3 regions of the Bradyrhizobium sp. UNPA324 genome follow, and region 2 is predicted to be linked to each of the others. Evidence: predicted binding sites of a transcription regulator. Region 2 holds the regulator's gene; each other region holds the start of a gene.
What was found. The regulator HrcA, encoded in region 2, represses chaperone genes, less so after heat shock. The targets are predictions, from matches to a motif close to GTTAGCACTCNCNNNNNGNGAGTGCTAAC.

Region 1 (2,264 bases), 6.0 Mb from region 2:
CTGCACCACCGCTTCCAGCACCGGCAGCATGGCCTGCAGGCCCGAGAGCTTCTTCTCGTGCAGGAGGATGTAGGCGTCCTCGAGCTCGGCGGTCATCTTCTCGGGGTTGGTGACGAAGTAGGGGCTGAGATAGCCGCGGTCGAACTTCATGCCCTCGACGATGTCGACTTCGGTGTCGAGCGACTTGTTCTCTTCGACGGTGATGACACCCTCGTTGCCGACCTTCTGCATCGCCTGGGCGATCATCTTGCCGATGGCGGCATCGCCATTGGCCGAGATGGTGCCGACCTGGGCGACCTCGGAGGACGCGGCGACGGGCTTGGCGCGCTTCTCGATGTCCTTGACGACGGCTGCCACCGCGCTGTCGATGCCGCGCTTGAGGTCCATCGGGTTCATGCCGGCGGCAACCGCCTTGGCGCCCTCGCGCACGATGGCCTGGGCCAGCACGGTCGCGGTGGTGGTGCCGTCGCCGGCGAGGTCGTTGGTCTTGGAGGCGACCTCACGCACCATCTGGGCGCCCATGTTCTCGAACTTGTCCTCGAGCTCGATCTCCTTGGCGACGGTGACGCCGTCCTTGGTGATGCGGGGCGCGCCGAACGATTTCTCGATGACGACGTTGCGGCCCTTCGGGCCGAGCGTCACCTTGACGGCGTTGGCGAGAATGTCGACGCCGCGCAGCATGCGATCGCGCGCGTCTCCGGAAAACTTGACGTCCTTGGCAGCCATTTCTGCAATCCCTCGTGTTTCGTGATGTGTCTGTCGCTCGCTCGTCGCATCACGTCCGGGATCCGAAGATCGAACCCGGCGGAATGATGGATGCCCGGATCGCTCGGATCCGGGCACGACAATTCAGCGGCCGTTCAGGCGGGTGGCCTTAGGCCAGAACGCCCATGATGTCCGACTCCTTCATGATCAGGAGCTCTTCGTTGTCGATCTTGACCTCGGTGCCCGACCACTTGCCGAACAGCACGCGGTCGCCGACCTTGAGGTCGATCGGGGTCAGCTTGCCGGTCTCGTCGCGGCCGCCGGGGCCGACGGCGACCACCTCGCCCTGGGACGGCTTTTCCTTGGCGGTGTCCGGAATGATGATGCCGCCCTTGGTCTTTTCCTCGGCGTCGATACGTTTGACCACGACACGGTCATGCAGCGGACGAAATTTGGATTTAGCCATGACGTTTCCCTTTGGAGGCTCGCTTCGGAAGTAGTGGAAGTGGGTGCGGCGGCGCTTCCGTCCACCCCCTCTCCCGAGGATCGAACGGCGCGCTTAGCAATCGGGCTTTCCGAGTGCTAATAGTGGGTCCGGAAATATGGCTTGGCCGCGATCCTGTCAAGCAAAGGTGGTTAAGCGATTGGTGAGGCGGATATAGGATGGTGGCATTGGAAACTTGTTGGGGGCGCCGACGTATCAAAGGACGTCATTGCTCCGGCAGCTTTTTTGCGGTTGGCTGCGGGAGGGGTGCGGCCATGGTCTTGTTCGGGGGAATGCCATGATCAGTTCAGCTCACGCGCGCACGGTTGCCAATCTGGCGGCCGCCTCTTGTCTGGCGCTGCTGCTGGGCGCCTGCGGCGGCGGCATGAGCCTGCCGTCCTTCTCGTCGTCCTCGCCGCCGCCCGAAGCCGAGCCGGGCACTGCCCCGGAAATGCCTGCGACCATTCGCGCCGACGAGATCGTGGGCCGCTGGGGTCTGGCCTCGTTCCAGAACCCGGCCGACCGCGCCCGCACCGAGGCTGCCGCCCGGGCCCAGTGCAAGAACCCTTACGTGATCACCGCCGGCTCCTCCGGCGGCGTGATCATGCATCTGGCTGACCAGGCGACGCCCCAGGAGCTGCGGCTGAAGGGCTCGCCGAGCGGCAAGAACTACATCGGCCCGGCGGGGCCGACCCCGGGCGAGCAGGACCGCGAAATCGTCTCCTTCGACGGCCGCGTCCTGATCACCCGCTTCATCGACAAGGACGCCGCCACCCGCTACGGCAACATGGTCTACGTCCGCTGCGCGCCGCGGGCGTGAGGCGACCTTCGGTCTAACCTCTCGTCATTGCGAGCGAAGCGAAGCAATCCAGATTGTCTCCGCGGAGACGGTCTGGATTGCTTCGTCGCTTTGTTCCTCGCAATGACGGCAAACAAAAACGCCGGCCCAAGGGCCGGCGTTTTGCTATTCCGTAGTCCGCGCTCGCTCAGTCGAACAACGCGTCGATGTCGTCCTGCGAGGCGTGGCCGACGTCGCCGTTGAGCTTCGGACCGTTGAGAAGCTTTTCGTCCTCGC
Region 2 (2,264 bases):
GCCATCAGCGCCAGGAACTCGGCTTCCGTGAACGGTTCGCGTTCCGCCGTGCCCTGCACCTCGATGATGCGGCCGTCGCCGGTCATGACGAAATTGGCGTCGGTCTGGGCTTCCGAATCCTCGGCATAGTCGAGATCCAGTACCGGCGTGCCGTTGTAGATGCCGCAGGAAATCGCGGCGACGTTGTCGCGCATGACGTTGGCCTTGATCATGTTGCGCGCCTTCATCCAGTTGATGCAATCGGCGAGTGCGACCCAGGCGCCGGTGATCGAGGCCGTGCGGGTGCCGCCGTCGGCCTGTAGCACGTCGCAATCGACCGTGATCTGACGCTCACCGAGCGCTTCGAGATCGACGATGGTGCGAAGTGAGCGGCCGATCAGGCGCTGGATCTCGACGGTGCGGCCGCTCTGCTTGCCAGCGGCGGCCTCGCGGCGGGTGCGTTCCGAGGTGGCGCGGGGCAGCATGCCGTATTCGGCGGTGACCCAGCCGCGGCCCTGACCCTTCAGCCACGGCGGCAGGCGGTCTTCCAGCGTGGCCGTGACCAGCACATGGGTGTCGCCGAACTTCACCAGGCACGAGCCTTCCGCATATTTGACCACGCCGCGCTCCAGCGTCACGGGGCGCAATTCGTCGGGCGCACGGCGGCTTGGCCGCATGGAAATCCTCCAAAACTCAACGGGAAAGGCTGTTCGCGGTGCTTGTAGGTGGGGTGAGGGTGGGCGGCAAGGGCTTATTCAGCCCCTGATTCCGGGGCTGCAAACGCAACGCTTGTCAGAAGCGCCCGGGATGGACAAATTATGAGGATCTGAGAGGAGTTACCGCTGTGGCCCATCACGATCCGATCCATCTGATCGCGCCGCGCGCAGGCCTCGCCCAGCTCAACGAGCGTTCCCGCGATATCTTTCGTCAAATTGTCGAAAGTTACCTCGCGACCGGTGAGCCTGTGGGCTCGCGCAATATCTCGCGCCTGATCGCGATGCCGCTGTCGCCGGCTTCGGTCCGCAACGTCATGGCCGATCTGGAACAGCTCGGCCTGATCTATGCGCCCCACACCTCCGCCGGCCGGCTGCCGACGGAACTCGGCCTGCGCTTCTTCGTCGATGCCTTGATGCAGGTCGGCGACCTCAACGAGGCCGAACGGCAGTCAATCCAGAGCCAGCTCACGTCCGTAGGTCAGGCGCACTCGGTCGAGGCGGCGCTGGACCAGGCGCTGACGCGGCTATCCGGACTGACGCGGGCTGCGGCGGTGGTGCTGACGCCAAAATCCAATGCGCGGCTCAAGCACATCGAATTCGTCCGCCTGGAACCGGAGAAAGCGCTGGTCATCCTCGTCGGTGAGGATGGTCAGGTCGAAAACCGCGTGCTGGCACTGCCCCCCGGAGTTCCCTCCTCGGCGATCACCGAAGCCGGCAATTTCCTGAACGCCCGCATCCGCGGCCGGACCCTGGCCGAGGCGCGGCTCGAGCTCGAGACTGCGCTGGGCGAGGCCCGCGCCGAGCTCGATCAGCTCGCACAGAAGGTGATTTCAGCCGGGATCGCCAGCTGGTCCGGCGGCGAGAACGAGGACCGCCAGCTCATCGTGCGCGGCCACGCCAATCTGCTCGAAGATCTGCACGCGCTGGAGGATCTGGAGCGGGTGCGCCTCTTGTTCGACGATCTCGAGACCAAGCGCGGCGTGATCGATCTGCTCGGCCGGGCCGAGACCGCCGAGGGCGTGCGCATTTTTATCGGCTCCGAGAACAAGCTGTTTTCGCTGTCGGGGTCGTCCACCATCATCTCGCCCTATCGGGATGCCGCCGGCCACATCGTCGGCGTCCTCGGCGTGATCGGCCCGACGCGGCTGAATTATGCCCGCGTGATCCCGACCGTGGACTACGCCGCCCGCATCGTCAGTCGCCTGCTGGGGGGCTGACCGGCGTTTGAACCGATCACGGGCGCTTGATTTTCGACGCCCGAAGCACGATATCCGGGCCAGCAAAATCCCTTGGAACAAGTTCGAGAACAGAGCCGATGACCGATCGAGACCGGCAACCCGAAGACGCGGCTGCGCCGACTGGCGAGCCCGTGGTGTCAAAGCCCTACATCATGCCCGACGATCCCGAGCCCGGCTCGGTTGAAACCTTGCAGAAGGAAGTCGCCGAGGCGCGCGATCGCATGCTGCGGACGCTGGCCGAGATGGAGAACTTGCGCAAGCGGACCACCAAGGAAGTCGCTGACGCCCGCCTCTACGGCATCACCGGCTTTGCCCGCGACGTGCTCGACAT
Region 3 (2,264 bases), 3.5 Mb from region 2:
CCAAGAGGCCTATATCGACGTCGCAACGAGCCGCGCCTTGCAGATCGGCGAGCTCGACAAGTTGCGCCTCGAATTGCCTGACAGTATCCGGGCCGCAGCCGCCGGCAACCCGGCCTCATACGGGCGAGCGGTGGACGATGCCTATCGCGCGATGTGGCAACGCTATTGCAGCAACGGCGCCTGATTGCCGCACACGCGATCACGGGAATAGCGCATCAGCCGGACGCAGCCGCAACGGAGATCGTATAGGGTGGGCAAAGCGACTTGTCCGCCGAAGCTCAAAGAGCGAAGGCGGAAGCGTGCCCACCTTCCGCGCACGATCCATGGAGAGAGGGTGGGTGGGCACGGCGCTTAAGCGCCTTTGCCCACCCTACGAGACCGGTCTCCCTCAATGCAGCCGGAACACGCCGTCCACGGCGCGCAGCTCGGCCGGCTTGATCAGCTTGGAATGCGCCACGGTCACCGAATGGAGGGGGCCGTCGAGCTTCTCCTGCCAGAACGCCAGGAAATCCTTCAGCACCGGGAATTTCGGAAACATGTCGTAGTTCTGCCAAACGTAGGTCTGAAGCAGCGAGGGATGATCCGGCATCCGGTAGAGAATTTGTGCCGTCGTCAGCCCGTAACCCAGCATCTGTTTCCGGAAATCCTCGGAAACGACCCCATTCCGCAGTCCCATGCCAACCTCCTTTGCAGGAGCGCATTCAAGGGGCGGCTTGGTCGGTGTGCGCCTTACGAGCCACCCGGTACTGATGCGCTCACATGAGAGAAATGTGACGCAAACTGACAATTCATCTCAAGCCCAAAAGTTTAACAAGCTGTTGAAATTCAATGCGTTAGCAGCAGAGAACGCTCCGTGCTAATACGGGTGCGAGGCTCGGTTAACGATGGCGAGAGAAGCTGGCAATCCGCGCTTCCGAGTGCTGATTTTTTTGCTACAAACCCTTGCCCCCGCAAAATTCCTGTCCTATTTCAGCCTCGCCCGTGCTAGCACTCGCGGGCAACGATTGCTAACAATCTCAAAATCCTCAACTCGTGCAAATGTTTAGGAGGACTGCATGAAATTCCGTCCGCTTCACGACCGCGTCGTGGTCAAGCGCATCGACGCAGAAGAGAAGACCGCTGGCGGCATCATCATTCCCGACACTGCCAAGGAAAAGCCCTCCCAGGGCGAAGTCGTCGCCGTTGGTCCCGGTGGCCGCGACGAATCCGGCAAGCTGATCCCGATCGACCTGAAGGTCGGCGACCGCGTGCTGTTCGGCAAGTGGTCCGGCACTGAAGTCAAGATCGACAGCGTCGATCTCTTGATCATGAAGGAAAGCGACATCATGGGCGTCCTCGACGTCCCCGCTTCCAAGAAGAAGGCGGCCTAAGAGCCCCTCTCTCCCTCCAGTCAAACACCTCAAGGAAAAATCCAGATGGCAGCCAAAGAAGTCAAATTCTCGGTTGAAGCGCGCGACAAGATGCTGCGCGGCGTCGACGTTCTCGCCAACGCGGTGAAGGTCACGCTCGGTCCGAAGGGCCGCAACGTCGTGCTCGACAAGTCGTTCGGCGCTCCCCGCATCACCAAGGACGGCGTCACCGTCGCCAAGGAGATCGAGCTCGAGGACAAGTTCGAGAACATGGGCGCGCAGATGGTGCGCGAAGTCGCCTCCAAGTCCGCTGACGCGGCCGGCGACGGCACCACCACCGCCACCGTGCTCGCCCAGGCGATCGTGAAGGAAGGCGCCAAGTCGGTTGCCGCCGGCATGAACCCGATGGACCTCAAGCGCGGTATCGACCTCGCGGTCGAAGCCGTGGTTGCGGACCTGCAGAAGAACTCCAAGAAGGTCACCTCGAACGACGAGATCGCCCAGGTCGGCACCATCTCGGCGAACGGCGACCAGGAGATCGGCAAGTTCCTCTCCGACGCCATGAAGAAGGTCGGCAACGAGGGTGTCATCACCGTCGAGGAAGCCAAGTCGCTCGAGACCGAGCTCGATGTCGTCGAGGGCATGCAGTTCGACCGCGGCTACATCTCGCCCTACTTCGTCACCAACGCCGACAAGATGCGCGTTGAGATGGACGACGCCTACATCCTCATCAACGAGAAGAAGCTCTCCTCGCTGAACGAGTTGCTCCCGCTGCTCGAGGCCGTGGTGCAGACCGGCAAGCCGCTGGTCATCGTCGCCGAGGACGTCGAAGGCGAAGCGCTTGCGACCCTCGTCGTGAACCGTCTGCGTGGCGGCCTCAAGGTCGCGGCCGTCAAGGCTCCGGGCTTCGGCGAT

Region 1: a site for HrcA is predicted at 1,264-1,292, ahead of UNPA324_RS34625 (co-chaperone GroES). Genes of this name have one in related genera too.
Region 3: a site for HrcA is predicted at 984-1,012, ahead of UNPA324_RS22610 (co-chaperone GroES). Genes of this name have one in related genera too.

Annotation. Positions count from the first base shown of each region.
Region 1 is NZ_LFJD01000004.1:7,213,104-7,215,367, reverse strand. It holds gene groL (chaperonin GroEL) at 1-726, opposite strand, end outside; gene UNPA324_RS34625 (co-chaperone GroES) at 875-1,171, opposite strand; gene UNPA324_RS34620 (hypothetical protein) at 1,488-2,009, shown strand; gene UNPA324_RS34615 (protein phosphatase CheZ) at 2,176-2,264, opposite strand, start outside.
Region 2 is NZ_LFJD01000004.1:1,232,208-1,234,471, reverse strand. It holds gene rph (ribonuclease PH) at 1-656, opposite strand, end outside; gene hrcA (heat-inducible transcriptional repressor HrcA) at 824-1,912, shown strand; gene grpE (nucleotide exchange factor GrpE) at 2,011-2,264, shown strand, end outside.
Region 3 is NZ_LFJD01000004.1:4,691,151-4,693,414, reverse strand. It holds gene UNPA324_RS22620 (O-linked N-acetylglucosamine transferase, SPINDLY family protein) at 1-184, shown strand, start outside; gene UNPA324_RS22615 (usg protein) at 389-676, opposite strand; gene UNPA324_RS22610 (co-chaperone GroES) at 1,056-1,370, shown strand; gene groL (chaperonin GroEL) at 1,416-2,264, shown strand, end outside.